Regions from separate parts of the Lactobacillus delbrueckii subsp. jakobsenii ZN7a-9 genome, predicted to be linked through region 2. Evidence: predicted binding sites of a transcription regulator. Region 2 holds the regulator's gene; each other region holds the start of a gene.
The links. Region 2 encodes Rex, which represses fermentation and respiration genes when NADH is low (regulators of the CRP and FNR family bind a similar motif). Its sites were predicted from a motif close to TTGTGAANTANTTCACAA; they were not measured.
Positions count from the first base shown of each region.

Region 1: the regulator Rex is predicted to act here: its motif matches at 4,154-4,171, upstream of LJ046_RS09475 (DUF3427 domain-containing protein).
Region 3: the regulator Rex is predicted to act here: its motif matches at 3,965-3,982, upstream of LJ046_RS01420 (class II fumarate hydratase).
Region 4: the regulator Rex is predicted to act here: its motif matches at 1,225-1,242, upstream of LJ046_RS00130 (DUF3427 domain-containing protein).

Region 1 is NZ_CP018218.1:1,843,102-1,851,082, forward strand. Features, by position in the region: tRNA gene LJ046_RS09450 (tRNA-Thr) at 239-311, opposite strand; gene LJ046_RS09455 (alpha-amylase family glycosyl hydrolase) at 415-1,704, opposite strand; gene LJ046_RS09460 (L-lactate MFS transporter) at 1,992-3,227, shown strand; gene LJ046_RS09465 (helix-turn-helix domain-containing protein) at 3,336-3,752, shown strand; gene LJ046_RS09470 (hypothetical protein) at 3,797-4,105, opposite strand; gene LJ046_RS09475 (DUF3427 domain-containing protein) at 4,244-7,384, shown strand; gene galE (UDP-glucose 4-epimerase GalE) at 7,465-7,981, shown strand, end outside.
Region 2 is NZ_CP018218.1:1,729,321-1,737,301, reverse strand. Features, by position in the region: gene LJ046_RS08805 (ABC-F family ATP-binding cassette domain-containing protein) at 1-1,395, opposite strand, end outside; gene LJ046_RS08800 (redox-sensing transcriptional repressor Rex) at 1,688-2,374, shown strand; gene groES (co-chaperone GroES) at 2,530-2,814, shown strand; gene groL (chaperonin GroEL) at 2,837-4,450, shown strand; gene mutS (DNA mismatch repair protein MutS) at 4,589-7,159, shown strand; gene mutL (DNA mismatch repair endonuclease MutL) at 7,159-7,981, shown strand, end outside.
Region 3 is NZ_CP018218.1:253,986-261,966, reverse strand. Features, by position in the region: gene LJ046_RS01435 (prenyltransferase/squalene oxidase repeat-containing protein) at 61-1,107, shown strand; gene LJ046_RS01430 (DUF4430 domain-containing protein) at 1,142-1,897, shown strand; gene LJ046_RS01425 (IS4 family transposase) at 2,073-3,446, opposite strand; gene LJ046_RS01420 (class II fumarate hydratase) at 4,060-5,463, shown strand; gene LJ046_RS01415 (DASS family sodium-coupled anion symporter) at 5,489-6,907, shown strand; gene LJ046_RS01410 (C69 family dipeptidase) at 7,356-7,709, opposite strand; gene LJ046_RS01405 (IS607 family transposase) at 7,803-7,981, shown strand, end outside.
Region 4 is NZ_CP018218.1:13,813-21,793, reverse strand. Features, by position in the region: gene LJ046_RS00130 (DUF3427 domain-containing protein) at 1-1,152, opposite strand, end outside; gene LJ046_RS00125 (hypothetical protein) at 1,291-1,599, shown strand; gene LJ046_RS00120 (helix-turn-helix domain-containing protein) at 1,644-2,060, opposite strand; gene LJ046_RS00115 (L-lactate MFS transporter) at 2,169-3,404, opposite strand; gene LJ046_RS00110 (alpha-amylase family glycosyl hydrolase) at 3,692-4,981, shown strand; tRNA gene LJ046_RS00105 (tRNA-Thr) at 5,085-5,157, shown strand; gene LJ046_RS00100 (hypothetical protein) at 5,731-6,258, shown strand; gene LJ046_RS09905 (hypothetical protein) at 6,275-6,433, shown strand; partial or broken gene LJ046_RS00095 (glycogen/starch/alpha-glucan phosphorylase) at 6,534-6,716, shown strand; gene LJ046_RS00090 (IS607 family transposase) at 6,839-7,498, shown strand; partial or broken gene LJ046_RS00085 (RNA-guided endonuclease TnpB family protein) at 7,539-7,981, shown strand, end outside.

The DNA of each region.
Region 1 (7,981 bases), 110 kb from region 2:
ATTTATACTGCTTGTGCATCCCTACCGCACCCTTGTTTACTGTCTCCTCATAAGCCCCGCCTTTAGCAGATTCTGCCAGGTGGTCAGCCAAGTATTAGTTGAGTAGTAGCAGTCATCAACCAGCAACAAGGGCAAAAATCAGAACATCACTAAATGCCAGGGTAAAATCATTTCGTGCCAAATTTTGGCGCAAAAAAGTCCGCTGCCTTCTTGCAGCGGACTTCTTTGATACTCTGAGTGCCAATTATTGGAATCGAACCAATGACCTTCTCTTTACGAGGGAGATGCTCTACCAACTGAGCTAAATTGGCAATTTATCAACTCTTTCATTATAGCAAACAATCTGCTTTTGTCAAAAAAAAATTCGCCAATTTTCGCAAAAAATCTGTCTCCCTCAGACTGCTTTCTCAGCCCTTATTTCTCAATAATGGTAATCTCGCCGATCCGCATGACTCCTTCATAAACCTGGACGCTGCTGCCATCATAAAGGTTCTTGTAGATCCCCTCTGGCAGCTGGGTCGGAATCGCCTGCTTCTTGCCGGTCGTATTAAACAAGCCGATCAACTGCTCTTCTTCTCCACCTTCACCCAGGCTGTGGACAGCTTCCAAGACACCCTTTCTGACCTCTTTAGCCTCATAGCTGCCCTCAGCCATGATTGGCAGCTGCTTGATTTCATGCATCTTCTTTAAGAGGTCCGTCAAATCAATATCGCCGTTCCAGTCAACCGGGTCATTATCAAACAGGGTCACGTGGTGGGCATCCCCCTTTTCTTCCCCATTGTAGGCCAGCATAGCCCCCTTCATGAAGTAGATGAAGGCCGTCATTGCCCGCAAGGCCGCCGGATCATCGATCATCCCGTGCGCCCGGACCACGTCATGATTTTCCAAAAAGTGCGCCTTGACATAGTTTTCCGGGTAGACCCCTTCTTGCCGGTTCAGGCCAGCCAGGTAGTCAGTCAGATCCTTTTGCCCCAGCAGTGCTGCCCGCAAATCTGGGTAGATGTCATAATCATAGGTCATGTCAAAAGCCTGATAGAGCTCAGAATCTGACCCACCGACTGCCTCCTTGCTTCTCAAGAAGCGGATAAAGTCCGGGGCACCAGATTCAGCCAGCCAAATAGCCCCTGGCCGCACCTTAGCCACTTCTTCTCTGGCATACTTCCAAAAGTCCACCGGCACCATCGGGGCCACGTCGCAGCGGAAACCGTCCACATACTTGGCCCACATGACCAAAGTCTCTGCCTGGTACTTCCAGAGGTCCTTGTGGCTGTAGTCTAAGTCGATAACGTCGCTCCAGTCGCCCACCTTGTTGCCAAAGCTGCCATCCTTCTTGTGGTAGAACCAGTCCGAGTGCTCCTTAGCCAGGACTGAGTCTGGGGAAGTGTGGTTGTAGACGCAGTCGATGATGATCTTCATCCCCTTGGCGTGAACGTCATCGCACAGGCGCTTGAAGTCCTCCATAGTCCCGTATTCCGGGTTGATAGCCCGGTAGTCGGAAATTGCGTAGGGTGAACCCAGGCTCCCCTTCCGCTTCTCTTTGCCTGACGGCTGGATCGGCAAAAGCCAGATGATGTCCGTCCCCAAGTCCTTGATCCGGTTCAAATCCTTCCGAACCCCTTCGAAGTTGCCCTCTGGCGAGTAGTTTCTGACAAAAATGCTGTAAATCATTTGCTTGCGCAAGTCAATCTTGGTATCGCTAGCCATTTTTTCCTCCTTGGCCTGTGGCCGTTTTTTCTCACCCTTCTATCTTAGCCGTTTTCCTAAGCGCTTTCACTTTTTTCCGGTCATGTTACCGGTAACTCTTTTGCAAAAAACAACCCTAGATCTAGTAGTATGGTTAGCGGTTCCAACTCAAGATCTTAAAAATTTTGCCTTGCCCTTACATTGCTGACATGATATCCTTAACACATCGAATGATATTGACCCTATTTAATAATATTGTTCGTGTATTGTTACAAAGTCCAAAGATTTATAAGGAGAATATCTGAACAATGAAGACTAATCGTTACATTGTTGCTTTGGCGGGGGTCATGCTGCATCTGATGATCGGCTCAGTATACGCTTGGAGCGTCTACACTAAGCCAATCGCGGCACAGACCGGCTGGAGCGAATCATCAGTTGCATTTGCATTTAGTTTGGCCATCTTCTTCTTGGGGATGTCCGCGGCTTTCATGGGCCGCCTGGTCGAAAAATTCGGCCCGACCTTGACTGGGACTGTTTCCGCCATCCTTTACGGGAGCGGGATCGCCTTGACTGGCCTGGCTGTTCAAAGCCAGCAGCTCTGGCTCTTGTACGCTTCATACGGCGTCATCGCTGGTCTGGGCCTGGGTGCCGGCTACGTCACCCCGATCTCAACCATCATCAAGTGGTTCCCGGATAGACGGGGTTTGGCTACTGGCCTGGCCATCATGGGCTTCGGATTTGCCGCTCTTTTAACCAGCCCGGTCGCCCAATTCCTGATGTCAAGCGTTGGCTTGTCCAATACCTTCTACATCTTGGGTGCCGGCTACTTCTTGATTATGATCGTATCTGCCCAGTTTATTAAGCGGCCAACTACTGAAGATCTGGCCAACTTCAAGAGTGAAGACAAGGAAGCTGTTTCCTTGACTGGCGGCCTGCAAATGACGGCCAACCAAGCACTGAAGGCCAAGGCCTTCTACCTGCTCTGGTTCATGTTCTTTATCAGCATCACCTGCGGGATCTCCCTGGTCTCCGCTGCTTCACCAATGGCCCAGGAACTGACTGGGATGAGCGCGGCTACTGCCGCTGTCATGGTCGGCATCATCGGCCTCTTCAACGGCTTTGGCCGGCTGGTTTGGGCAACCTTGTCCGACTACATTGGCCGGCCTTTGACCTACAGCTTGATCTTTGTCGTTGACATGGCCATGTTCGTGATCTTGATCTTCACCCACTCACCATTCATCTTCGCTGTAGCCCTCAGCCTTTTGATGTCGTGCTACGGGGCCGGCTTCTCAGTTATTCCGGCTTACCTGGGCGACGTCTTTGGCACTAAAGAACTCGGCGCCATCCACGGCTCCATCTTGACTGCCTGGGCGGCAGCCGGCATGGTTGGCCCGCTCCTGCTCTCCTTCACCCACGAAGTTTTGAAGAGCTACTACGTGACCTTGGCCGCCTTCATCATCCTGGCCGGCCTGGCCCTCTGCGTCTCCTTCCTAGTTCAGCGCGAATTTGCCAAGCTGACCGACCTGGCTGACAAATTAGATTAATGACTTTTCAAGTTCCTGCTGACGCGGGAACTTTTTCTTTCCCCGCGAGCTTTTAAGCTGGCTAGAGGCTATAATATTATCGAAGAGAGATTGATGAGGGGGAAAAACATGATGCTTCCAAGCAAGCTGCGCGACCTGCGCAAGAAGAATGGCTTAAGCCAAAAAGAATTAGCGGAAAAATTAATGACCACACAAGCCAAGGTGGCCAGCTGGGAAAACGGCGACAGCGTGCCCGACATATCATACATCGCCAAACTGACGGTTTTATACGACGTGTCAGCTGACTACCTGCTGAAAGACGGCAAGCAAGAAGGGCAGACCATCGAACCAGGCGAAGAGATGGACCGGCCGAACACTAAGCGCCTGGGCAGGATCAACAGCATCTACTGGACTATCGTCATTGCTGTCTACCTGCTGGCCAGCATCGCGACCGGCCGCTGGTCCACCAGCTGGGTCCTCTTTATTTTAGGAGGCGCCATCTGGCTCATCGGGGCTGGTTTTCACTGGATCAATTCGACTAAATAAGAAAGGAGCTGCTTCTTAACTAGAAGTCAGCTCCTTTTGCTTTCTTATAAATTGTTGGATGACATGATGTAAAAAGTCAATAAGACAGAAACCGCAAAATACAAGGCCGCCGCCAGTAAGTAGGCCAGAAAAATATTGACCCCGTGCTTGGCAAAAGTCACTCCTAACAAGTCAATCCCGCAAAGCAGGGCGAAATCAGCAAGCGAAGCCCCAAACTTGGCCTGGCCAAAATGGCTCAGCAGCAGGCCAATGATGACCGCGGCTGCAATACAGATACTCCACAGCCGGCTGGTCTTAGGCGGATAAGCGCTAATGGCCCGCTCTTTAAGATGTTGCATGTAATTCTTCATCATTTTTCCCCCTTAGTAAAAAATCTTGCTATAAGCATATCATAGTCTTTTTTGTGAGAGCAATAACAAAAAGACATAATTTAGCAAATTTCCCCGAACCTGATACAATTAAGGCAAAACACTTCAGAAAGCAGGAAAAGCATGCTGAAAGACGGTATTTATGAACAAATCCTTAACCAAGAAATCCTGGACCAGCTGGAAAAAATCGACCCAAAAACCAGGAATTATCAACTGGAACAGCTAAACGCTGATGACTCCCGCCATCTCTTGACCATCTACCTCTCCCAGGTCATCCGGTCGGGCCTGCACTACCTCCGCGACAGCTTCAAGTCCGGTGAAGACAAGGCTGCCCTCATCGCCCAGATCCGCCTGGCCAACTCCATCGTCGACCAGGTCGCCCAGCATACCGGCGAAGCCGACTACGAAGACCTGCAGATCCTGGAACAAGGCGAAGTCCTGACCTCCATCTACCACAAGCTGACCCAGTCCCAGAAGATTACCCCCATCCGGCCCCAGACTTCCATAGTGGAGAATGCCCTTTTTACCGGCAGTAAAAATGAGCCCAGCATGCTCAGCGAAATCAAGAAGGAAATCGCCTCTTCTGACCAGGTCGACTTGCTCGTTTCCTTTATTAAGTGGTCGGCCATCCGCCCCCTTTTAGGAGATTTGGAGGCTTTTTGCCAAAAAGCCGGCCACCAGCTGCGGGTGATCGCGACAACCTATACCCAGGCAACTGACTACAAGGCTATCCTGACCTTGAGCCAGCTGCCCAACACTACAGTCAAGATCAACTACGAGACCGACCACGCCCGCCTGCATGCCAAATCCTATCTTTTTAAAAGAGAGACTGGCTTCTCCACCGCCTACATCGGTTCCTCCAACCTCTCCAGCGCTGCCTTGACCACGGGCCTGGAATGGAATGTCAAGGTTACTGAGCAGGAGTCTTTTGACATCGTCAATAAATTTGCCGTTTCCTTTGAAAGCTACTGGAACGACCCCTCTTTTGAAACTTTTGACCCGGATCAGGAAGACTGCCGGAAGAAACTGCAGATAGAACTCAACCGGCATAAGGCAAACACCTTCCACCTGGAAACCAGCATCCGGCCCTACAACTACCAGCAGGAGATCCTGGACCGGCTGCAGGCTGAGCGGGAAGTTTACGGCCATTATAAAAATCTCCTCGTTGCCGCCACCGGGGTGGGGAAAACCGTTATCGCCGCCTTTGACTTCAAGCGCTACTTGGCAGAGCATCCCCATGCCCGCCTCCTCTTCGTCGCTCACCGGCAGGAAATCCTGGAGCAGAGTCTGCAAAAGTTCCGCGAGGTCCTCAACGACTTCAACTTCGGCCACTTACTGGTCGGCCAGTACAAGACTGATGATATCAGCCAGCTTTTCGTCTCCATCCAGTCCTTTAACTCAGAAAAAATGGCTGACCTCTTGCCAAGCGACTACTACGACTTCATCATCATCGACGAATTCCACCACGCCGCGGCCAAGTCCTACCAAAAGCTGCTCAGCCACTTCAAGCCCAAGATCCTTCTGGGCCTGACCGCGACCCCTGACCGGATGGACGGACAGGATATCTTGCAGTACTTTGACGGCAATATTGCCGCCGAAATGCTGTTAGGCGAGGCTATCGACCGCCAGCTCCTCTGCCCCTTCCAGTATTTCGGGGTCACCGACAATGTTGACTACTCCGGCATGAAATGGAGCCGGGGCCAATACGAGGTCAGCGAACTGGAAAATGTCTATACGGCTAACGACGCCCGGGCCAAGTTGATTTTGCGCAGCCTGGACAAGTACAGCAACAATTTGGAAGACATCAAGGGCTTAGGCTTCTGCGTCAGCGTCAAGCACGCCGAGTTCATGGCCGCTGCCTTCAATCAGGCCGGCATCCCTTCCGCTGCTTTGTCTGGCCAGACTGCCCAGGCTGACCGCCAGCAGGCTAAGGAGGATTTGACCTCCGGCAAGCTCAAGTTTATTTTTGTCGTTGACCTCTATAACGAAGGAGTCGACATCCCAGCCGTCAACACCATCCTCTTTCTACGGCCAACCCAGAGCCCGACCATCTTCCTCCAGCAACTGGGCCGGGGTCTCCGCTTCAGCCCGGGCAAGGATTGCTTGACAGTCCTGGACTTCATCGGCCAGGCCAACCGCCACTATAACTATGAGGCCAAGTTCAAGGCCCTGACCGGACCAGGCCATGCCCTGCCATATGAAATCAGAGATGGCTTCCCGCACCTGCCGGCAGCCTGCTATCTGGAGCTTGAGCCCGTTGCCAAAAAGTACATCCTGGACAACCTTGGCCAGAACACGGCTAACAAAAAGGGCTTGACCCAGCGCGTGAAGACTTTTAGCGAAGACACGGGCCTGGAATTAAACTTGGCCAACTTCCTCAAGGCTTATGACATGAGTCTTTATGACTTCTACCACGCCAGCGGGTCACGTTCACTTTTCCGTTTGAAAAAATGGGCCGGACTGATTACTGACGACCGGGATGTGGAAAACCAGGTCTACCAGAAGTTCAGTAGCTTTTTCCACATCGATTCCAAAAGGCTCCTGGACTACTGGCTGGCTTACCTAAAGACGCCAAAAGAGGCAAGTAATGAGACTGAACGCTTGATGCTGGGGATGCTCTACTACAGCTTCTACAAGAAAAAGCCGGCCCAACTGGGCTTTAAGGACCTGCATGAAGGGATTAGGGACTTTTTAAAGGAAGACTTCGTCAAAGAGGAATTAATGGAAGTCCTCCGCTACCGGCTGAGCCAGTTGACCGTTTTGCCGGAAGCTAACGAATACCCCTTCACCTGTCCCTTGGAAGTCCACTGCCACTACAATGTCAACCAGATCATGGCGGCCTTTGACTACTTCAACCAGGACCAGTCCCCGGAATTCCGGGAGGGGGTCAAGTACTTCGCTGATAAAAAGACGGATATCTTCCTTATTAATCTGAACAAGAGTGAAAAAGACTTCTCCCCGTCAACCATGTATGAGGACTATGCCATCAATGCCCAGCTTTTCCACTGGCAGAGCCAGAGCCAGGACCGGCCAGCCAGTCCGAAGATCCAGCGCTATATCCACCAGGGTGAGACCGGCAATCTGATTTCTCTTTTTGTCAGAGAGTTTAAAAAGCAGGGAAATTATACAGCAGCTTACACTTTCTTAGGCAACGCGGATTATGTTTCAAGTGCAGGCGAGCGGCCGGTTTCCTTTGTCTGGCACCTGCACCAGGCGATTCCGGCCAGTCTTTTGGCCAAGGCCAACAAGGCGATTGCCCTGTAATTGCTTCAGCCGGGGAAAGCATTTTCTGTTATACTAGGTATCAGTTAGGTTTTGCAAAAAAGTATAAAAAAGGAGTAAACATGAAAATTTTAGTTGTAGGTGGTGCTGGCTACATCGGCTCCCACGCTGTAAGACGGCTGGTTGCCGATGGCAATGACGTAGTCGTTTTGGACTCACTGTTCACTGGTCACAAGGAAGCTATTGACCCAAAGGCCAAGTTTTACCAAGTTGACCTTTTGGACAAGGATGCGGTAACTGACGTCTTGAAGAAGGAAAAGATCGAAGCCGTAATGCACTTTGCTGCTTACTCTTTGGTCGGCGAATCAGTCAAGAAGCCGCTGAAGTACTACAAGAACAATGTATCCGGCATGATCAGCCTGCTGGAAGCCATGGAAGAAACCGGGGTTAAGTACCTGGTCTTCTCATCCAGCGCTGCGACTTACGGCATCCCTGAAAAGCTGCCAATCACTGAAGAAACTCCGCTTAACCCAATCAACCCTTACGGGGAAACCAAGATGATGATGGAAAAGATCATGCACTGGGCTGACAAGGCTAACGGGATCAAGTCCATCGCCCTGCGTTACTTCAACGTGGCGG
Region 2 (7,981 bases):
GTCCATCAAAAGGAAGTTGTTGTGTTCCATGGACAAGACGGTCAGGGTCAAGCGGGCTCTTTGCCCCCCGGACAGCTGGCTGACCTGCTTGTCAATGTCCTTGGCCGTGAACAAAAAGCTGGCTAGGATGGACCGGATGTCCTTTTCGTTCATGTCTTTGTGCCGGTCCCAGATGGTATCGATCACGGTCTTAGAATAGTCTAATCCCTGCAGTTCCTGGTCATAGTAGCCGATATCCAGGCTGGCCCCGTACTTGATTGCCCCGCTCTTAACCGGCAGTTGTTTCATGACAGTCTTTAAAAGGGTGGACTTGCCGATCCCGTTTTGGCCAATGATGGCCACCCGGTCACCCTTATTGATCTGGAAGGAGATGTCCTTAAGCATGGTCTTGTCTGGATAGCCAACGGCCAGGTCCTTCAAGATCAAGACTTCCTTGCCTGACGGCCGGGCGCTGTCAAACTTGATCCGGACTTTTGACTTGTGCTTTGGCGGGTCGACCAGTTCCATCTTCTCCAGGGCCTTGCGCCGGCTTTGGGCCTGCTTGGTGGTGGAGGCGCGGACGATGTTCTTTTGGATGAACTCTTCTTCTCGCTTGATCTCTTCCTGCTGCTTTTCATAAGCGGCTTCTTGCTGCTGGTCGCGCAGTTCTCTTTGCGCCAGGTACTGGCTGTAGTTGCCCTTAAAGACAGTCAGTTCCCCATGCTGGAGTTCAAAAATCTGCGTAGCCAGGTGGTCTAAGAAGTACTGGTCGTGGGAAACCGTCAGGATGGCGCCAGGGTAGTTCTTAAGAAAGGCTTCCAGCCAGTCCAAAGTATCCAGGTCCAGGTAGTTGGTCGGTTCGTCCAAAAGCAGGAGCGGGGGCTTCTTTAAAAGGAGCTTGACGAAGCTGAGCCGGGTCTTTTCCCCGCCGGACAGGCTGGCAATCTGCTTGTTCCAGGTCGCTTCCGGGAAGTTGAAGCCGTTGAGCATGCTCTTGATTTCGGCCTGGTAGGTATAGCCGCCGGCTTGTTCAAAATTATACTGGGCCTGGTCCAGGCGGCGCAGAAGCTCTTCGTCTTCCGGATGGTCGGCGATGGCGTACTGCAGCTTCTCCAGCTGCTGGCCCTGGTCGATCAAGGGCTGGAAGACCGTCAGCATCTCTTCCCAGATCGACTTCTCTTCGTCAAAGTCGTGCTCCTGGGCGATGTAGCCAATCTCGATCCCCTTGTTGACGGTAAATTCCCCCTGGCTGGCTTCCTGGCGGCCGGTCATGATCTTTAAAAGGGTCGTTTTCCCGGCCCCGTTTGGCCCGACCAGGCCGATCCGGGCATTGTTCTCAATTGAAAAGTTTACCTTGCTGAATATAGGAGCAGCTCCGAAGCGTTGCTCCAAATTGTGTCCTTGTGCTATTATCATATTTCTTCACCTTGAAACATTGTACCATGCAAAAGGCTTGCCTGCCGCCAGCCAGGCTGATTTTCCCTTTCTTTTCCGCTTCTTTTTTCCCTCCTTTTATTTTTCCTTTTTCTTTAAAGAAAATGCCGGAAGCGCTGATCTCTTAATCAATTTGTGAAAAAGTTCAATAAAAAGGATTATACGGCAAATATTGTGAAAATACGACTTGCCAAGGACTGGTAAAAATGGGTATCATAGTAGAAGATTGATTAGAGATTCACATTCACAAAATAAAAACTGGAGGCATCTTTTTATGAACAACAAATTTAGAATTCCCAAGGCTACTGCCAAAAGATTGCCGCTATATTACCGCTACTTGCTGCTTTTGAATGATGAAGGCAAAGACAAGGTTTCTTCAACTGAACTGGCGGAAGCCGTTCAAGTCGACAGCGCTTCAATCCGCCGGGACTTTTCTTACTTCGGTGCCCTGGGCAAGCGGGGTTACGGCTATGACGTCAAGAACCTGCTCAGCTTCTTTAAGAAGATCCTCAACCAGGACACTTTGACCAATGTTGCCCTGGTCGGGGTCGGCAACCTGGGTCATGCCCTTTTGAACTACAACTTCAAGCGCAGCAACAATATCAGAATTTCCTGCGCCTTCGACATCAACCCGGAAATCACCGGCAAGATCACCCAGGGGGTCCCGGTTTACTCAATGGATGAAATGAAGCAGCAGATCGCTGACCAGCAGATCCGGATCGCTATCTTGACCGTTCCCCAGGCGACGGCCCAGAAGACGGCTGATGAAATGATCGAAGCCGGGATCAAGGGGATCATGAACTTTACCCCGATCCGCCTGTCCGCCCCAAACGGGGTCCGGATCCAAAACGTCGACCTGGCTACCGAATTGCAGACTTTGATCTACTTCCTTGACTCTGACGAAATGATCAAAAAGCAGCTGGAAGAGCGGAAAAAGGCCATGAACAACACGAATAAATAAGGAAAACAGCACTTTTTAGCACTCTCGACTAAAAAGTGCTATTTTTCTCTTGCCTTTTTGGAAAAAAGGTATTATTATCATAGTTGTAAGTTAGCACTTGATCAAGATGAGTGCTAAAGAATTTCTAAAGACAATTAATTTTAGGAGGGAATAACGTGTTACAACCAATTGGAGATCGCGTGATCGTTGAAGTTAAAGAAGTTGAAGAACAAACTGTTGGTGGTATCGTACTTGCTTCCAACGCTAAGGAAAAGCCAACCCAAGGCAAGGTTGTTGCCGTAGGCGGCGGCCTGTACGCGGAAGATGGTAGCAAGCTTCCTATGACCGTCCAAGAGGGCGATGAAGTTTTATACGATAAGTATTCTGGCACTAAGGTCAAGTACGAAGGCAAGGAATACTTAGTCCTTCATGAAAAAGACATTTTGGCAATTATTAAGTAATTTAAGGAGGGTGAATTAAAAAATGGCAAAAGACATCAAGTTTTCAGAAGACGCAAGACGTTCACTTTTAAACGGGGTTAACAAGCTGGCCAACACGGTCAAGACGACCTTGGGGCCTAAGGGCAGAAACGTTGTTTTGGAACAAAGCTACGGCGCCCCAACGATTACCAACGACGGCGTGACTATCGCCAAGGCAATTGAACTGGAAGACCACTACGAAAACATGGGGGCCAAGCTGGTTGCTGAAGCTGCTTCAAAGACCAACGACATCGCTGGTGATGGTACGACCACGGCCACTGTTTTGACCCAAGCCATCGTGCAAGAAGGGATGAAGAACGTGGTTGCCGGGGCTAACCCAGTTGGCATTCGCCGCGGGATTGAAAAGGCCACCCAAGCAGCCGTTGACCAATTGCACAAGAACAGCCACGAAGTTTCCAGCCGGGACCAAATTGCCCAAGTTGCTTCAATCTCAAGTGCTTCAAAGGAAATCGGCGACTTGATCGCTGAAGCCATGGAAAAGGTCGGCAAGGACGGTGTTATCACCATTGAAGACTCCCGCGGGATCGAAACTGAACTGAGCGTGGTTGAAGGGATGCAATTCGACCGCGGCTACCTGTCCCAATACATGGTAACGGACAACGACAAGATGGAAGCTGACTTGGAAAACCCATACATCTTGATCACTGACAAGAAGATTTCCAACATCCAGGACATTTTGCCAATGTTGCAGGAAATCGTGCAACAAGGCCGCTCACTCCTAATCATCGCTGATGACGTGACTGGCGAAGCTTTGCCAACTCTTGTTTTGAACAAGATCCGCGGTACCTTCAACGTTGTTGCTGTTAAGGCTCCTGGCTTTGGTGACCGCCGCAAGGAACAACTGGCTGACATCGCTGCTTTGACTGGCGGTACGGTAATCTCTGAAGACCTGGGCCTGGAACTCAAGGACACCCAGCTCAGCCAATTGGGTCAAGCTCGCCGGGTAACTATCACCAAGGACTCAACTACTATCGTTGACGGCTCTGGCGCTAAGGAAGCCATCCAAGAACGGGTTGACACCATCAGAAAGCAAATCGAAGACACTTCTTCTGACTTCGACAAGAAGAAGCTGCAAGAACGTCTGGCCAAGCTGACTGGCGGCGTAGCCGTAATCCACGTCGGTGCTGCTACTGAAACTGAACTCAAGGAACGCCGCTACCGGGTAGAAGACGCCTTGAACGCTACCCGTGCCGCTGTTGAAGAAGGCTACGTAGCTGGTGGTGGTACTGCTTTGGTTAACGTTGAAGAAGCTGTTAAGGCAATCAAGGGTGACACTGCTGACGAACAAACCGGGATCAACATCGTGGCCCGTGCCTTGACTGCCCCAGTTCGCCAAATCGCTGAAAACGCCGGCCAAGAAGGCTCAGTCGTTGTTGACCACCTGCGCAAGGTTGACCCGGAAGTCGGCTACAACGCTGCTGAAGACAAGTACGTCAACATGATTGACGAAGGGATCATCGACCCAACCAAGGTGACCCGGTCAGCCCTGCAAAATGCCGCTTCAATCGCCGGCCTCTTGCTGACCACTGAAGCAGTTGTGGCAGAAATTCCGGAAGACAAGCCAGAAGCTGCTCCAGCTCAACCAGGCATGATGTAAAATACTGAAAATTAACACACACAAGAATTACTGTAAGAAGGGTCCAGCTTTGGCTGGGCTCTTTTTGCGTGCAGACAAGGCAAGCAGGCCGGCGAAATGCTGTATAATTGAAAGCATACGATAAGCGAGGGAGTTTTTATGCCAAGAAAAGCCACGACTCCAATGATGGAGCAATATTACCAGATTAAAGACCAGTACCCGGATGCCTTTCTCTTCTACCGGGTGGGAGATTTTTACGAACTCTATGAAGACGATGCCATCAAGGGATCACAGATTTTAGAGTTGACCCTGACTCACCGGTCAAATAAGTCGGAAAACCCGATTCCCATGGCCGGGGTGCCCCACATGGCGGTTGATTCTTATGTCAACACTTTAGTGGAAAAAGGCTACAAGGTGGCCATCTGCGAGCAATTGGAAGACCCGAAGAAGGCCAAGGGGATGGTCAAGCGGGGGATCATCCAGCTGGTTACTCCCGGCACCAAGATGGCCCAGGGGCCAGACGACAGCCAGGAAAGCAACTACCTGACCAGCGTGGTTGAAAAGGCTGGCGGCTATGGTCTGGCTTACAGCGACCTGTCGACCGGGGAGATTTTTGCCACCCACGTCAAGCACTACGCCGAGGTGGTCAACGAGCTCCTGTCTTTGAGAACCCGGGAAGTCGTTTTTGCTGGCAACCTTAGCGCCAGCGACCGGGACAGACTGCAAAAGGCCAACATCACCGTGTCTGAACCGGCAGAACTGGAAGGCGAGCATGCGGAAATTTCCTATGTCCAGCAGAAACTGACTGACTCTATGGAAAAAGCCGCCGTCCGCCAGCTGGTCGTTTACCTTTTGGCCACGCAGAAGCGGAGCCTAGCTCACCTGCAAGTGGCGGAAAGCTTTGAAATCGGCCAGTATTTACAGATGGCCAACACTGTCCAGCGGAATCTGGAACTGACCCAGTCAGCCACGACTGGCAGGAAGCAGGGCTCTTTATTCTGGGTTTTGGACAAGACCACCACGGCTATGGGGGGCCGGCTTTTAAAGCAGTGGCTGAGCCGGCCGCTCTTGTCTTTAGACCGGATTAAGCAGCGCCAGCAGATGGTGCAAGCCCTGTTGGACGACTACTTTACCAGGGAAAATATCGTTGACTCCTTGAAGGGAGTCTATGACCTGGAACGGTTGAGCGGCCGGGTGGCTTTTGGCAATGTCAACCCCCGTGAGCTCTTGCAACTGGCGAAAAGCCTCGAGGCGACCAAGCTGATCATCCAGGCCCTGGCCGAATCGGGCAATCCAGACCTGGAAAAATACGGGCAGGGGATCGACCCGCAAAGTGAACTTGCTGAGAGTATCACTAACTGCTTAGTTGACCAGCCGCCGATTTCGGCTAAAGACGGCGGCATTATCCGGGCCGGGGTCAGCGAGGACCTGGACAAGTACAGAGAAGCCATGAATGGCGGGAAAAAGTGGCTGGCCCAGATGGAAATGGAAGAGCGGCAGAGAACCGGGATCGACAATCTGAAGATCGGCTACAACCGGGTCTTTGGCTACTTCATCCAAGTCAGCAAGGGGAATGTCGCTAAAGTGCCCCAGGACCGCTACACCAGAAAGCAGACCCTGACCAATGCTGAGCGCTACATTACCCCGGAATTAAAGGAACACGAAAACTTGATTCTGGAAGCTGAGAGCCGGTCAACTGACCTGGAATACGAGCTCTTCAGCCAGCTGAGAGAGGCTGTCAAGGCCCATATCCCGGCCTTGCAGGAACTGGGCCGGCAATTGGCGGCCCTGGACGTCTTCGTGGCCTTTGCCCAGGATGCTGAAGAGAAAAATTACTGCCGGCCAAGTTTTTCCAGCAAAAACGAAATCGCCGTTAAGAACGGCCGCCACCCGGTTGTTGAGGCAGTTTTACCAGCTGGCTCCTATATCCCTAACGACCTGGTCATGGATGAAGACACCAGTATCTACCTCATCACGGGGCCAAACATGTCTGGTAAGAGCACCTACATGAGGCAGCTGGCATTAATCGCCATCATGGCCCAGATCGGCTCCTTCGTCCCGGCAGACAGCGCCAAGCTGCCAGTTTTTGACCAGGTCTTCACCCGGATCGGGGCCGCTGACGATCTCTACTCCGGCAAGTCCACCTTCATGGTGGAAATGAGCGAGGCCAATGAGGCCCTCCAGCACGCTTCCAGCCGGTCTTTGGTTCTGTTTGACGAAATCGGCCGGGGGACGGCCACTTACGACGGGATGGCCTTGGCCGGGGCGATTATCAAGTACCTGCATGACAAGGTTGGCGCCAAGACCCTTTTTGCCACCCACTACCATGAACTGACTGAACTGGACGAAACCTTGCCGCACTTAAAGAACATCCACGTCGGAGCAACGGAAGAAAACGGCCAGCTGATCTTCCTGCACAAGATTTTGCCAGGACCAGCCGACCAGTCTTACGGGATCCACGTGGCCAAATTGGCTGGCCTGCCGCGGGCCGTTTTAAGAGAAGCCTCCAGCATGCTCAAGCGCCTGGAAGCAGAAGGAGCCCGGGAGATCAACCCAAGCCGCCAGCAGCTGGACCTCTTCAGTCCGGTGGAAGTAGTGGAAGAGAACCCGCTCAAGGCAGAGCAGGAGGAACTGTTAGACGAGATCAGCCAGGTCAACTTGAATGAAAAGACGCCGCTGGAAGTCATGCAGCTGGTAGCTGACTGGCAGCAGGCCTTGAAGGAAGAATAATGGCGAAAATTCATGAACTTTCAGAAAATCTGACCAACCAGATCGCGGCCGGGGAAGTTATCGAGCGGCCGGCCAGCGTGGTCAAGGAACTGGTCGAAAACGCGATCGATGCCCAGGCCAGCCGGATCAGGGTTGAAGTCCAGCATTCGGGCTTAAAGCAGATTTCTGTCCAAGACAACGGCAGCGGGATTGCCCCGGACCAGGTTGACCTGGCTTTTATGCGGCACGCGACCAGCAAGATTCAAGATGAGCATGACTTGTTCAATATCGCGACCTTGGGCTTTAGAGGGGAAGCCCTAGCTTCCATCGCAGCCGTAGCCCATGTGGAAATTTTGACTTCAACTGACGGGCAGACGGCCACCCGGGCAGCTTTTGCCGGCGGGGTGAAAAAGTTCCAGGAAGATGCTGGCAGCGCTAAGGGAACCAAGATCACGGTCGGGGATATTTTTTACAATACTCCGGCCCGGCTGAAGTATCTGAAGAGCCCGAAGACTGAACTCTTGAAGATTGTGGATATTGTCAACCGGATTGCCCTGGGGCACCCGGAAATCAGCCTGACCTTGGCCAGCGACGGGAAAGTCTTGCTCAGAACGCCCGGTAACGGCAACTTAAAGCAGGACGTGGCCAATATTTATGGCCGCAAAGTCGCCGAAAAAATGCTGACGGTGGAAAATGAGGACCCGGACTTTACCCTCTATGGCCTGGTGTCAGAAGCAAACTTGACCCGGTCATCCCGCAACTTTATCTCGATTTTGCTCAATGGCCGCTACATCAAGAACTACCAGCTCTCCAGTGCCCTTTTGGACGGCTACGGCAACAAAT
Region 3 (7,981 bases), 420 kb from region 2:
GTGGTTGGGGGAAAATGAGGCCCCAGCCACTTTTATGCATTATCTAAGGAGATCACACCTATGAATAAATATATAAAATCAGTCTTGACTTCTGCAACTTTGGTTATCGCCGCTTTGACGCTCTCAACAACTACCAACGCTGCATCAATTAGGAAGGCTAGTACCGGCACCATTCACAGCAGAATTGCCCGTACTTATTCCTATGCCAAAAAGATGATTAAAGAAAATAAGACCGGACTTTCCGGTCAAAGCAGTCCTATTTTTAGTAAGAAACTCAATCCTGATACTGGTGCGACTGCGGGGTACTCTGACTTTCTGTTAGGGCTCAAGGGAAACGGTTATAAATTTAATACCAAGGAAAAAACGTTGCTGCGAAAAAACTTGGTAATCAAAAAGACAACCCCTGCTGCAACAATGGCCAATGCCGTGATGGCCGTTCAGGCGATGGGGCTCAACGCTAGAGATTATAAGCCATATGGCCACAAAAAGGGAATCAATCTGGTAACCAAGTTGTACCGGACAAGTGTTTCCAAACAAACGACAAGTGCCCAGGCACAAGTGCTGATTGCCATTTCGATGAGCTCAAAGTTCAAGCAGCCAAAGGGAGCGAAGTTTAGCAAAGCAAGCTTGAGTGCTCGGCTAGTGAAAGCTCAATTAAATAATCATGGTTGGACGTATAATAACCAACAAGGAGTTAGGGATGCCGACACGACCAGCATGGTTCTAACCGCTCTGGCTCTAGGAAAGGTTAATACAACTAACGTCAAGGACAGCCTGCTGAAGGGGCAAGAATTTCTTACTAGTATTGTGCAGCCCAGTGGTGCATTTGGCTACACGTTTAATGGCAAAACAACGCCAAATGCCAATTCAACCGCTGAAGCAATTATTGCCCTATCAAATGTTTTTGGCATGAAGAAATATGTGAATAACACGGCGATGAAAACAAGTCAAACTAGTACGCCGCTTTATGCAATGCTGACCTATGTCAATAAATCCGGTTCAATTAAAAACGCAGCTACTCAGCTCTATGGTGTCGGTCAGGTAAATTTAGCGGTTGCCGCTTATAAAGCTGCTTTAAAGAATCGTTCAGTTTACACAATTAATTAATCGCCAAATTTTGAGTGATAGGTGACAAAACAATATGAAAAAAGCAATTGGCTTCATTCTTACGTTCATTCTCACAATTGGAATCGCTTTTGGCGCCCAACAGGTGATTTCATCGAGAGACGCAGCCCCTAAGCCGACAACTTCTAAACAAGTGACTTCTTCAAGTTCAAGTTCAAGTTCGACCAGTTCAAGTTATCTTAAACAGCCAAGTCACCAGCAAAAAGCAAAGGGTGCAAGCAAAGCAAAACCAAAAGCAGATAGGCGGGCTCAAAAAACAGCCAACAAGCCCCAAACTGCTAGTTCTCAATCAAGCACAAGCCCTAATCGGACAACCGGATCCAGTGCAAAGGCAAGTCCTAACAAGGTCGCTAAAACTAAGCGGTCAAATGCCCCTAAATCTGATAAGCTGGGTAAAATTAACCACAAAGCAGAAACCAAGGTGGTTCAGGATACGCATCATGCGGCTAAAAAGTCGTCTAATGCTAAGAATACAATTCAAATCCATTTAACGGTTGATGGATACAAAAAAGTTTTCTATTCGAAGTGGATGCGCGTTAAAAAGGGCGCCAACGCGTTTTCGATTTTAAAGCAAACGAACCTGAAGATTAGTTATATTCCGGGCCCCTCCGTTTACGTGAACGGCATTAACGGCCTCAAGGAAAATGACGTTAAGGCCGGTTCCGGTTGGATGTTCAGTGTTAACAAGAAATTTATTGACCATGCTGCAAACTTAACGAAGCTTAAGAGTGGGGACAACGTTCGTTGGTACTTTACAACGGAGGGGTATTAACTGATTAGATCCCGCTAATATTGATTCAAACAAAGCGACTGCTGCCAAAGGGCAATGTCATTAAGTTAAGGCATTGACTTTGAACAGGGAGCCGTTTTGAGACACTTATCTATGTTAGATAGGTGTCTTTTCTGTTTTTTGGGCATGACAAATAAGCAGTCAATTGACTGTCTTTTTACGAAATTCGATAGTTTAAATTAACAGAACCTTGAAACCGTAAAGGTCTTGGATATTTTCGGCCTTTTCGGACTGGATGATGATACGCTTCTATTTCTTCAATCATCTGCTTTGGGGCATCTTTCATGGACGTTGTATAATAGCGGTGAACTATGTTGGCTGCCTCTTTAAAGTCTATCTCATGAGGCCATTTCCTGTGAGCATCAGCTACCCGGCAAAGGGATATGATTCTGTTGACCACGTTAAACATAATCAGTTGAGAGTACAACTCGATTTCTTGAAATGTTGGTTTTTTCGAATGAAAACATACTGCACCGAGATCATACTTTAGCTTGCGAAATGAGCTTTCAATATCCCAGCGCAGATGATACAGTTTTTTCATTTCACTAAGCGGGAAGTCGTTCGAGCTTAGATTAGTAGCTAGTACTTCCCACTTGGTGCTTCCCGATTGTGGGTCGTTGATCTTAAGCTTAACGATTCTGCAGTGGACCGGACAAAAACTTTCAAAATCCCAGTGCGCTGTACGGTACTTGGGTGAATATTTGTCCTTATAGCGACGATTTGGGGCATTGATTTTGTGATACTCCGGATGAAGCTTCTTTTGCTTGGCGCTATTGGTGATGTTAAACGTCATCTCAAGATCACATTCTTGGTCGGGAAGAGCACTGATTTCCCGAATAGCACCTTTATCTTTAGTTCTGAGGCGAACAACATAGTTGCAGTTAGACAGTCGATTGCCATGCTTGAAAAGATTGAAGGATTCATAGCCACGATCCATCAGTACGATATAGCGGTGCTGAAGTCTTAAGTTCTGAAGCATGTGCACAGCCGCACTGCGTTCATCCATACCCTTTCGTGATTGCAATAAGCAGTCTAGGTAACAACAATTTGCGATATCGTAAAGGATATTGGCATGAATCAAGCAAGCACCTTTGGTCGTTAATTTATTATCGGCCGAAGGTGTTTTTCTTGTTTGAATATTGCATAGAAATGGTGAATGCTTATCATATGGCAAAGCAAAGTCACTACCATCGATTGCCAGCAGTCGATAGCCACGATATAAAGCAGGCTGTTTCAGAGTTGAATTGAATTCATACAGAATTACCTTGAACAATCTAGGGTTAACCTTAGCTTTCTGTTGTTCATAGGCCGATACAGTCATTCGCTCAGAGAACTTAGGAAATGCGTCAGCTAGCTCCTTATTTAAGCAGTTTCCTTGCATGCCAAGAGTGGTCTTAATGAATGTCTTAGCATCCAATTTTCTTTTACGCGTGAAATCTTTGCACGGATGATAAGCAAAGTAATTGATGCATTCGGCAGCCTTATCCGTTACAGAATCAAGCTGTCTAAAGACTTGATGTTTCTTAGTCATGAGAATACGCCACCTTTGATAAAATTTCTAATCAAAGATAGCGTAAAGCGATTTCAAAAATTAAGCAAAAAGAACACTCATCAAATTCTGATGAGTGTTCTAAGACGTTCTCCGTTCAGAGTCAATGTCTTAACTTAATGACATTGACCAATTGAGGATAGACCTTTTTCTTCCTTGTATTTTTGTGTTTGTGCCGGGGATGCAACTGCCCAAAATCCCTCATTTTTTAGCTATGCTCATTTTTCGCATTCTTCTTAAAACGATGAAAGCGTATTATTATAAGGAAAAACTGCCTGAACCACTTTTGGCTAATGAATATTTCACAAGTTACATTTTTCATTAACTTCCTGTAAAAAACAGGCTAAAATTTTTTTACTACGTCAAAATAAATTGCAAAGAGCTTCTGGCAACCGCTTACTTATCACTGAAAACTTTTACATTTTAACAAATTTGCTAAAAAATCCCCTAAATTTCAAAAAATAGACGGTCCTTGAAATTCTTTAAAAAACGACAAAAAGCTGTGTTATTTTTAACAAAATTCAAAAAAGCCGTTATATAATGCAATTAGTTAAGCAAGATTTTTGTAAAAGCTTTTTGTAAGGAGATTTGTAAGATGGCAGAACAAGAATACCGTATTGAATCAGACACGATCGGTGAAGTTAAGATTCCTAAGGAAGCTCTCTGGGGCCCGCAAACTGAAAGAAGCCGCAACAACTTCCCATCCGGCGAATTGATGCCATTGGCTATCATCCGTGCTTTCCTGCACTTGAAGAAGGCTGCTGCTGAATCAAACGTTGAAGTTGGCGACGAACCAGCTGAAAAGGGACAAGCAATCGAAGAAGCTATCGACCAATTGCTGGCACTTAGCGACGAAGACCTGCGCAAGCACTTCCCACTTCACGTATTGCAAACTGGTTCAGGTACTCAAACCAACATGAACGTCAACGAAGTTGTTGCCAACCTGGCTAACAAGCTTCACCCAGGCTTGAACATCCTGCCTAACGACGACGTTAACCGTGGCCAAAGCTCAAACGACACTTACCCAACTGCAATGAACATCGTTGCTGTTGAAGCTGTCGACAAGCTGGAACCAGCTATTGAACACTTGATTGACGAACTTAAGGTAAAGCAAAACAAGTACTGGAAGACTGTCAAGGTTGGCCGTACCCACCTGCAAGACGCTACTCCTTTGACTTTCGGCCAAGAAGTTTCCGGCTACATTTCAGCTTTGAAGCATGACCTGGCTTACATCCAAGAATTGAAGCCAAGCCTTTACGAATTGGCTATCGGTGGTACTGCCGTAGGTACTGGCTTGAACGCCGCTCCGGGCATGACTGAAGCTATCGCTGGCAAGCTGTCAGAAGTTTACGGCCACGAATTCAAGGTTGACACCAACAAGTTCTGGGGCCTGGCTCACCACTCAGCTTTGAGCGTAATGCACGGCGCCTTCAAGACTTTGGCCAACGACATGTTCAAGATTGCCCAAGACATCCGCTTCCTGGCTTCTGGCCCACGTGCCGGCTACGGTGAACTTAACATCCCAGCCAACGAACCAGGCTCATCAATCATGCCAGGTAAGGTTAACCCAACCCAGGCTGAAGCAGTAACCATGGCTGTAGCCCGCGTATTGGGTAACGACGTAACTATCAACTTCGCTGCCAGCCAAGGTAACTTCGAAATGAACGTCTTCAAGACTGTCATGATCGCTGCCTTCCTGGAATCAGCTGACATCCTGGCCGGCACTATTACTGGCTTCGCTGACAAGATGATCCACGGTTTGACTGTCAACGAACAAAGAATGGATGACCTGCTGGAAAACTCCCTGATGACTGTTACTGCTTTGTCACCAAAGATCGGCTACCATGAAGCTGCCGTAATCGCTCAAACTGCTCAACGTGAAGGCACTACCTTGAAGGAAGCTGCCCTGAAGAGCGGCAAGGTGACTGAAGAACAATACGATGAATGGATGGACTACATGGCCATGACCAACATCGACCGGACTAAGCCGGAAGAATAGTTTTTTTCAAAAAGCGGGAGAAAAAATGTTAACAAAAGTTAATTACAAAGGCTTCATCTGGCCTTTGATCATCGGGATTGGGCTCTTCCTGCTCACTCCTCTGCGCCCGGCGACCATCACCGTTGCCGGCTGGCATATGTTCGCCATCTTCCTGGCGACGATCATTGCCTGCATTACCAAGCCCCTGCCAATCGCCGGGGTATCCATCATCGCCTACGTGACCATCATCGGCCTGGGCCTGGCGCAAATGAAGCCAGCCCTGTCAGCCTTCGCTGACTCAACTCCATGGACCATCGCCATGGCCTACATGATTGCACGGGGCTTTACCAAGACTGGCTTGGGCCGGCGGATCGCCTTGATCTTCGTCCGGGCCTTCGGGAAAAAGACTTTGGGTCTGGCCTACTCCTTGTCCATGATCGACTTGGTCGTTTCACCAGCCACCCCAAGTAACACTGCCCGGTCTGGTGGTATCGTCCTGCCAATCATCGAATCCTTGTCCAACACTTTCGGTTCCAAGGTTTCTGATGGCACGGAAGACAAGATCGGTTCCTACCTGGTCTTCAACGAATTCCACGCCAACACGATCTCATCCAGCCTCTTCATGACTGCCTCAGCTCCTAACGTGGCCGCGGTTGGTCTGGCAGCGGCTAATGGGGTCAAGATTTCCTGGTTCGGCTGGGTAGCAGCCGCTATCGTGCCAGCCTTGATCTCCTTCATCTTAGTGCCAATTATCATCTACAAGATGTACCCGCCTAAGATTAAGGAAACTCCTAACGCCAAGGAATGGGCTGACGGCCAATTGAAGGAAATGGGCGCTATAAAGGCTTCTGAGAAGGTTATGATGGCAGTCTTCATCCTGGCCCTTGTCTTGTGGATGCTGTCCAGCTTCATCGGCTTGGACGCTACCTGGGTAGCCTTCCTGGCAACCGCGCTTTTGCTGGTAACCGGGGTGCTGACCACCAAGGACATGCTGAGCGAAACTGGTGCCTGGAACGTTGTCGTTTGGTTCTCAATCCTGATCTTCATGGCCAACCAACTGAGCCTTAAGGGCGGCGTGATTCCGTGGCTGCAGACTTCAATCAAGTCTGTCATCGGCGGCATGTCACCAGTTCTGGTCATGGCCATCCTGGTCCTGGTTTACTTCTACAGCCACTACCTCTTTGCCTCCGGCACGGCCCACGTTGTTGCCATGTACGCGCCTCTGCTCTTGATTGCCAAGAGTGCTGGCGTGCCGGTAATGTTCGCGGCTATCATGCTGGGCATGACTGGGGCGATCTTCCAGTCAACCACCCACTACTCATGTGGGCCGGCTACTGCCCTCTTCGCCCTAGGCTATGTCAAGCAGACTGACTGGTGGAAGATGTGCTTCGTTTTGGGTCTCTTCTACCTGGTAGTCTACGGCGGCATTGGCGGCTTGTGGATGAAGCTGATCGGCCTGTGGTAAAAAGGTTAAAAGCAAGTTTGCAAAGTGCTTGTAAGTAAAGTAAAAAGTTTGTAAGTGAAAAGGCAGCCCCGCTAAGGCTGCCTTTTTCGCGCGGTTAAAATATCGATGTTACTCTTCTTACTTGTTAAAATGCTTCTTGTTTACAGTTACTATGGAGATTACAGAAATAAAATTACTTGTTGAAAGTGAGCTTGGACTTGGTTACCGGAGCCAGCTTGTTGGAGTGGACGATCAAGCTATTGTTCATGGTCTGCCACTTCTTTTGAGCGTAGTCGGCATTTCTTCTGGTTCTGTTCTGTCAGATAGGCCGTCAGCTTGTCGCTTTGGGCCAGGTAGGCCTTGAGCTACTTAGTTACGGCCTTCTTAGTCGGGTTAACGTCCTTGTAGATCAGGTCCATCTTCTTGCCAGTTGAGCTGTCGATGAACTTCTTGTGCTTGTAGGCTTCAATTACCATGGCCGTAGTTTTGTAAGTCCAGTAGGCGGACTTGGTATTAGTCGGGTCCTAGTAGTTGCCGTCACGTCAACCTTGTACTGGCTTGGCGTGTCACTGATGTTGGTGTAGAAAGGCAGGTAGACGCTGTTAGCCGAGGAGGCCATGGCCAGCCACTGGATAGCCGCGTATTCCTTAGGCACATGCAGGATGTGGGATTCCACGTCAGTTGGCACGTTGATCGGCCGGTAGCCGCCCTTCCACTTGCCGTAGCTGGAGTACTTGGTCCCGGTGAAGTGGGAGGAAAGCACCTGGCCAACCTTGGCCGGACTAACCTTCTTGTCCGGCTTGAGGAAGAAGGTTGTGACTATTAAAAAGTATTAATTTCATCCAGTACTAAATAGTAATATTTCTTACCAATTCATGATATAATGCCGGTATCAAAAGATTGGAAGGAAGAAACGATGAGCGAATACATGTCCATATCAAAAGCAGCTGAATATCTTAACGTTGCCAAGTCAACTCTCCGCAATTGGGAAGCTGAAGGACTGATTACGCCGCTTAGAACTGCCTCCAATCAACGTCGCTACACTAAAGAAATGCTAGATGAAGTTCTGCAAGGAAATGTGAAGGCGTCTAAGCC
Region 4 (7,981 bases), 180 kb from region 2:
GATTTCCTGCCGGTGAGCGACGAAGAGGAGGCGGGCATGGGGATGCTCTGCCAAGTAGCGCTTGAAGTCAAAGGCGGCGATAACGGTTTTCCCCACCCCGGTGGCGGCAACGAGGAGATTTTTATAATGGCCGTAAACTTCCCGCTCAGCCTGCAGCCGGTCCAGGATCTCCTGCTGGTAGTTGTAGGGCCGGATGCTGGTTTCCAGGTGGAAGGTGTTTGCCTTATGCCGGTTGAGTTCTATCTGCAGTTTCTTCCGGCAGTCTTCCTGATCCGGGTCAAAAGTTTCAAAAGAGGGGTCGTTCCAGTAGCTTTCAAAGGAAACGGCAAATTTATTGACGATGTCAAAAGACTCCTGCTCAGTAACCTTGACATTCCATTCCAGGCCCGTGGTCAAGGCAGCGCTGGAGAGGTTGGAGGAACCGATGTAGGCGGTGGAGAAGCCAGTCTCTCTTTTAAAAAGATAGGATTTGGCATGCAGGCGGGCGTGGTCGGTCTCGTAGTTGATCTTGACTGTAGTGTTGGGCAGCTGGCTCAAGGTCAGGATAGCCTTGTAGTCAGTTGCCTGGGTATAGGTTGTCGCGATCACCCGCAGCTGGTGGCCGGCTTTTTGGCAAAAAGCCTCCAAATCTCCTAAAAGGGGGCGGATGGCCGACCACTTAATAAAGGAAACGAGCAAGTCGACCTGGTCAGAAGAGGCGATTTCCTTCTTGATTTCGCTGAGCATGCTGGGCTCATTTTTACTGCCGGTAAAAAGGGCATTCTCCACTATGGAAGTCTGGGGCCGGATGGGGGTAATCTTCTGGGACTGGGTCAGCTTGTGGTAGATGGAGGTCAGGACTTCGCCTTGTTCCAGGATCTGCAGGTCTTCGTAGTCGGCTTCGCCGGTATGCTGGGCGACCTGGTCGACGATGGAGTTGGCCAGGCGGATCTGGGCGATGAGGGCAGCCTTGTCTTCACCGGACTTGAAGCTGTCGCGGAGGTAGTGCAGGCCCGACCGGATGACCTGGGAGAGGTAGATGGTCAAGAGATGGCGGGAGTCATCAGCGTTTAGCTGTTCCAGTTGATAATTCCTGGTTTTTGGGTCGATTTTTTCCAGCTGGTCCAGGATTTCTTGGTTAAGGATTTGTTCATAAATACCGTCTTTCAGCATGCTTTTCCTGCTTTCTGAAGTGTTTTGCCTTAATTGTATCAGGTTCGGGGAAATTTGCTAAATTATGTCTTTTTGTTATTGCTCTCACAAAAAAGACTATGATATGCTTATAGCAAGATTTTTTACTAAGGGGGAAAAATGATGAAGAATTACATGCAACATCTTAAAGAGCGGGCCATTAGCGCTTATCCGCCTAAGACCAGCCGGCTGTGGAGTATCTGTATTGCAGCCGCGGTCATCATTGGCCTGCTGCTGAGCCATTTTGGCCAGGCCAAGTTTGGGGCTTCGCTTGCTGATTTCGCCCTGCTTTGCGGGATTGACTTGTTAGGAGTGACTTTTGCCAAGCACGGGGTCAATATTTTTCTGGCCTACTTACTGGCGGCGGCCTTGTATTTTGCGGTTTCTGTCTTATTGACTTTTTACATCATGTCATCCAACAATTTATAAGAAAGCAAAAGGAGCTGACTTCTAGTTAAGAAGCAGCTCCTTTCTTATTTAGTCGAATTGATCCAGTGAAAACCAGCCCCGATGAGCCAGATGGCGCCTCCTAAAATAAAGAGGACCCAGCTGGTGGACCAGCGGCCGGTCGCGATGCTGGCCAGCAGGTAGACAGCAATGACGATAGTCCAGTAGATGCTGTTGATCCTGCCCAGGCGCTTAGTGTTCGGCCGGTCCATCTCTTCGCCTGGTTCGATGGTCTGCCCTTCTTGCTTGCCGTCTTTCAGCAGGTAGTCAGCTGACACGTCGTATAAAACCGTCAGTTTGGCGATGTATGATATGTCGGGCACGCTGTCGCCGTTTTCCCAGCTGGCCACCTTGGCTTGTGTGGTCATTAATTTTTCCGCTAATTCTTTTTGGCTTAAGCCATTCTTCTTGCGCAGGTCGCGCAGCTTGCTTGGAAGCATCATGTTTTTCCCCCTCATCAATCTCTCTTCGATAATATTATAGCCTCTAGCCAGCTTAAAAGCTCGCGGGGAAAGAAAAAGTTCCCGCGTCAGCAGGAACTTGAAAAGTCATTAATCTAATTTGTCAGCCAGGTCGGTCAGCTTGGCAAATTCGCGCTGAACTAGGAAGGAGACGCAGAGGGCCAGGCCGGCCAGGATGATGAAGGCGGCCAAGGTCACGTAGTAGCTCTTCAAAACTTCGTGGGTGAAGGAGAGCAGGAGCGGGCCAACCATGCCGGCTGCCGCCCAGGCAGTCAAGATGGAGCCGTGGATGGCGCCGAGTTCTTTAGTGCCAAAGACGTCGCCCAGGTAAGCCGGAATAACTGAGAAGCCGGCCCCGTAGCACGACATCAAAAGGCTGAGGGCTACAGCGAAGATGAATGGTGAGTGGGTGAAGATCAAGATCACGAACATGGCCATGTCAACGACAAAGATCAAGCTGTAGGTCAAAGGCCGGCCAATGTAGTCGGACAAGGTTGCCCAAACCAGCCGGCCAAAGCCGTTGAAGAGGCCGATGATGCCGACCATGACAGCGGCAGTAGCCGCGCTCATCCCAGTCAGTTCCTGGGCCATTGGTGAAGCAGCGGAGACCAGGGAGATCCCGCAGGTGATGCTGATAAAGAACATGAACCAGAGCAGGTAGAAGGCCTTGGCCTTCAGTGCTTGGTTGGCCGTCATTTGCAGGCCGCCAGTCAAGGAAACAGCTTCCTTGTCTTCACTCTTGAAGTTGGCCAGATCTTCAGTAGTTGGCCGCTTAATAAACTGGGCAGATACGATCATAATCAAGAAGTAGCCGGCACCCAAGATGTAGAAGGTATTGGACAAGCCAACGCTTGACATCAGGAATTGGGCGACCGGGCTGGTTAAAAGAGCGGCAAATCCGAAGCCCATGATGGCCAGGCCAGTAGCCAAACCCCGTCTATCCGGGAACCACTTGATGATGGTTGAGATCGGGGTGACGTAGCCGGCACCCAGGCCCAGACCAGCGATGACGCCGTATGAAGCGTACAAGAGCCAGAGCTGCTGGCTTTGAACAGCCAGGCCAGTCAAGGCGATCCCGCTCCCGTAAAGGATGGCGGAAACAGTCCCAGTCAAGGTCGGGCCGAATTTTTCGACCAGGCGGCCCATGAAAGCCGCGGACATCCCCAAGAAGAAGATGGCCAAACTAAATGCAAATGCAACTGATGATTCGCTCCAGCCGGTCTGTGCCGCGATTGGCTTAGTGTAGACGCTCCAAGCGTATACTGAGCCGATCATCAGATGCAGCATGACCCCCGCCAAAGCAACAATGTAACGATTAGTCTTCATTGTTCAGATATTCTCCTTATAAATCTTTGGACTTTGTAACAATACACGAACAATATTATTAAATAGGGTCAATATCATTCGATGTGTTAAGGATATCATGTCAGCAATGTAAGGGCAAGGCAAAATTTTTAAGATCTTGAGTTGGAACCGCTAACCATACTACTAGATCTAGGGTTGTTTTTTGCAAAAGAGTTACCGGTAACATGACCGGAAAAAAGTGAAAGCGCTTAGGAAAACGGCTAAGATAGAAGGGTGAGAAAAAACGGCCACAGGCCAAGGAGGAAAAAATGGCTAGCGATACCAAGATTGACTTGCGCAAGCAAATGATTTACAGCATTTTTGTCAGAAACTACTCGCCAGAGGGCAACTTCGAAGGGGTTCGGAAGGATTTGAACCGGATCAAGGACTTGGGGACGGACATCATCTGGCTTTTGCCGATCCAGCCGTCAGGCAAAGAGAAGCGGAAGGGGAGCCTGGGTTCACCCTACGCAATTTCCGACTACCGGGCTATCAACCCGGAATACGGGACTATGGAGGACTTCAAGCGCCTGTGCGATGACGTTCACGCCAAGGGGATGAAGATCATCATCGACTGCGTCTACAACCACACTTCCCCAGACTCAGTCCTGGCTAAGGAGCACTCGGACTGGTTCTACCACAAGAAGGATGGCAGCTTTGGCAACAAGGTGGGCGACTGGAGCGACGTTATCGACTTAGACTACAGCCACAAGGACCTCTGGAAGTACCAGGCAGAGACTTTGGTCATGTGGGCCAAGTATGTGGACGGTTTCCGCTGCGACGTGGCCCCGATGGTGCCGGTGGACTTTTGGAAGTATGCCAGAGAAGAAGTGGCTAAGGTGCGGCCAGGGGCTATTTGGCTGGCTGAATCTGGTGCCCCGGACTTTATCCGCTTCTTGAGAAGCAAGGAGGCAGTCGGTGGGTCAGATTCTGAGCTCTATCAGGCTTTTGACATGACCTATGATTATGACATCTACCCAGATTTGCGGGCAGCACTGCTGGGGCAAAAGGATCTGACTGACTACCTGGCTGGCCTGAACCGGCAAGAAGGGGTCTACCCGGAAAACTATGTCAAGGCGCACTTTTTGGAAAATCATGACGTGGTCCGGGCGCACGGGATGATCGATGATCCGGCGGCCTTGCGGGCAATGACGGCCTTCATCTACTTCATGAAGGGGGCTATGCTGGCCTACAATGGGGAAGAAAAGGGGGATGCCCACCACGTGACCCTGTTTGATAATGACCCGGTTGACTGGAACGGCGATATTGATTTGACGGACCTCTTAAAGAAGATGCATGAAATCAAGCAGCTGCCAATCATGGCTGAGGGCAGCTATGAGGCTAAAGAGGTCAGAAAGGGTGTCTTGGAAGCTGTCCACAGCCTGGGTGAAGGTGGAGAAGAAGAGCAGTTGATCGGCTTGTTTAATACGACCGGCAAGAAGCAGGCGATTCCGACCCAGCTGCCAGAGGGGATCTACAAGAACCTTTATGATGGCAGCAGCGTCCAGGTTTATGAAGGAGTCATGCGGATCGGCGAGATTACCATTATTGAGAAATAAGGGCTGAGAAAGCAGTCTGAGGGAGACAGATTTTTTGCGAAAATTGGCGAATTTTTTTTTGACAAAAGCAGATTGTTTGCTATAATGAAAGAGTTGATAAATTGCCAATTTAGCTCAGTTGGTAGAGCATCTCCCTCGTAAAGAGAAGGTCATTGGTTCGATTCCAATAATTGGCACTCAGAGTATCAAAGAAGTCCGCTGCAAGAAGGCAGCGGACTTTTTTGCGCCAAAATTTGGCACGAAATGATTTTACCCTGGCATTTAGTGATGTTCTGATTTTTGCCCTTGTTGCTGGTTGATGACTGCTACTACTCAACTAATACTTGGCTGACCACCTGGCAGAATCTGCTAAAGGCGGGGCTTATGAGGAGACAGTAAACAAGGGTGCGGTAGGGATGCACAAGCAGTATAAATCCAAAGCTTGTGACCCGGGCAATTAGCAAGGCAGTAGATGCTTAAGCCAAATTGTCTCAGACCGGTGAAGCAACTGACAAGTTCCGTGCTCTGTCAGTCCTCGGCCTCGGCGTAATGGCCCTGACCGCCCTGCTTGGTCTCGCAATCGACAAGAAGCGCAAGAACTAGCCTCTTTCTTTAAAAAGCTAACCGCTTTTTACGACATGATTCTTTTAATAAAAGATCATGTCTTTTTTCGCCTTTTTCCTATTTTTTCGCGGACTTTACACATTTAGGATTGACAAAAAGCCTTTAAAGCATAACTATGTAATTTAAGAAAGGGCAGGGTGATAAAAATGACCGACTACAACAATGAATACGACAACGACTACCTGGAAGATCTGGAGATTGACCCCAGTGAAATCCTGGACTATAGCATCTCTGAAAAACTTGCTGGCTTATGCGGGGAGGAAAAAGCTGCCTTCTGGCGCTCCTTCTACCAGCAGGCCCGGCAGCTGCACCGCCTCTTTATCACTAGTGCTGACCTCCGGGAAAACTTTGACGTCGATGTCATCTATAACCGCCGCAACCAAGACGCGGTCTACCAAGCCATCCCTGCTGGCTGTAAAAAAGAGGAAAGCTGCCTGCTTCTGCAAGGGGTGATCGATGACTACACTTTCTCAGAAGACGACACCCTGGAAAGCCGCCAGTCCCTCTTTATCCCCGATAACGAATCTACCTTCGTTTACGAGCTGAACACTGACGACGGCCTAATCAACCTCTTCGCCTTGACCTACCAGCAGAATAGCCACGCCCTGGATGCCCTCGGCTTTAACTTGAAGCACCACCAGCAGATTCACCATGCCGGTGAACTTGATTACTAATTTATAGGAGGGAAAAATGCGTAAGGATCCAAAACTTTTCCAGCACGGCACCCTAGTCATGCTGGTCGCTGGCCTCTTTGACGCTTTGACGGGACCATCGAAGCCTTATCCGGTGACGTCAAAACGCCCTTTGCCTGAGTCCACTTTGACCCAAAAAGTCCTGGCCAAAAGGTGAGCGGCTTCTCTTTGCCGGAACTTGAAGCCTATCTGAAAGGGCAGGGGATGGGGAATATTCTCTACGCCGTCAAACTCACCGGCCGCTTTGCCAAAATGAAGACCACTCCTACCACCCACGTGACCTCTACGAAAGCAACCCAGTCATGAAGAAGACGGTTGACGCCTTGATTGACGGGACGATTCCTTGCTGCGTCAGCGAAGGCCGGGCCCTGTATAATGACTTCCTGAAGGACAACGAAGAATTCTTGGTTCTGGCTGACTTTGAAGCCTACTTGAAGGCCTAGAAGCTGGTTGAAAAGGTTGTGACTGTTAAAAAGTATTAATTTCATCCAGTACTAAATAGTAATATTTCTTATCAATTCCTGATATAATGCCGGTATCAAAAGATTGGAAGGAAGAAACGATGAGCGAATACATGTCCATATCAAAAGCAGCTGAATATCTTAATGTTGCTAAGTCAACTCTCCGCAATTGGGAAGCTGAGGGACTGATTACGCCGCTTAGAACTGCCTCCAATCAACGTCGCTACACTAAAGAAATGCTAGATGAGCTTCTGCAAGGCAATATGAAAGCAGCTAAGCCTAAGAAGCTGCTGACCATCGGCTATTGCCGGGTTTCTTCTTGCCATCAAAAAGAAGATCTACAAAGGCAGAAGGACGTAGTGTCCAGATATTGCGAAGTCAATGGCTATCAGCTTAAGATCATTCAAGACGTTGGATCTAGTCTCAACTATAAGAAAAAGGGCCTGACAGAGCTGATCAACATGATCTGCAAGAAGCAGTGTGAGCGAGTCGTGGTAAATTACCAAGACAGGCTTGTCCGTTTTGGCTTTGAAATGATTGAGACAATCTGTCAGGCAAACGATGTAGAGCTGGTTGTCATCAATCAGACAGACAACGTTGATCCAAATTCAGAACTTGTAGAAGATGTTTTATCTATAATCACTGTTTTCTCAGCTAAGCTGTATGGAAAGAGGTCGCATCAGAATGCAAGAGTCATCCAAGAAAGCAAAAAGCTCTTCAGTCAAGCAGACAGTGAAAAAGACTCAGCCCAAGACAGTTAGAGTCTACTCCAAAAAGATAAGCGATGAAGAATTTGCCAGAATGTCCGACTTTTTTGAAAGATACGGCAGATGCCGGCATTTCTTTTTGAACCGCTACTGCGGCATCAAGTCGATGCTAGCGGTTAATAACTGGCAGGCTCTGCGCAACCAAGTTCGCAAGTGGGACAAGCCGGTTAAAGGCTCAAAAGGCAAGCTAGAAACAGTCTACAACTTTCAGACCAAGCACTGGGTAGGCGCTCTCCGTGAAGCATGTGCCAACATAAAAAGCATGTGGTCGAATCTGGCTAACCGTTTGAAGAAACTGATTCAAGGAAATGAAAATCTTTCTGCAGATCAGCGCCACCTTCTGTTCTTTATTTTGAAATTTAAAAGCGCATGGCAAGCCGTTCTTCTTCACAAGCCAATTGAGCTTCCATAAGAATACACTGAAGCTTTGACTGAAATAGAAGCTAAACTGACGGATAAGCAAATCAAGCAAGCGCA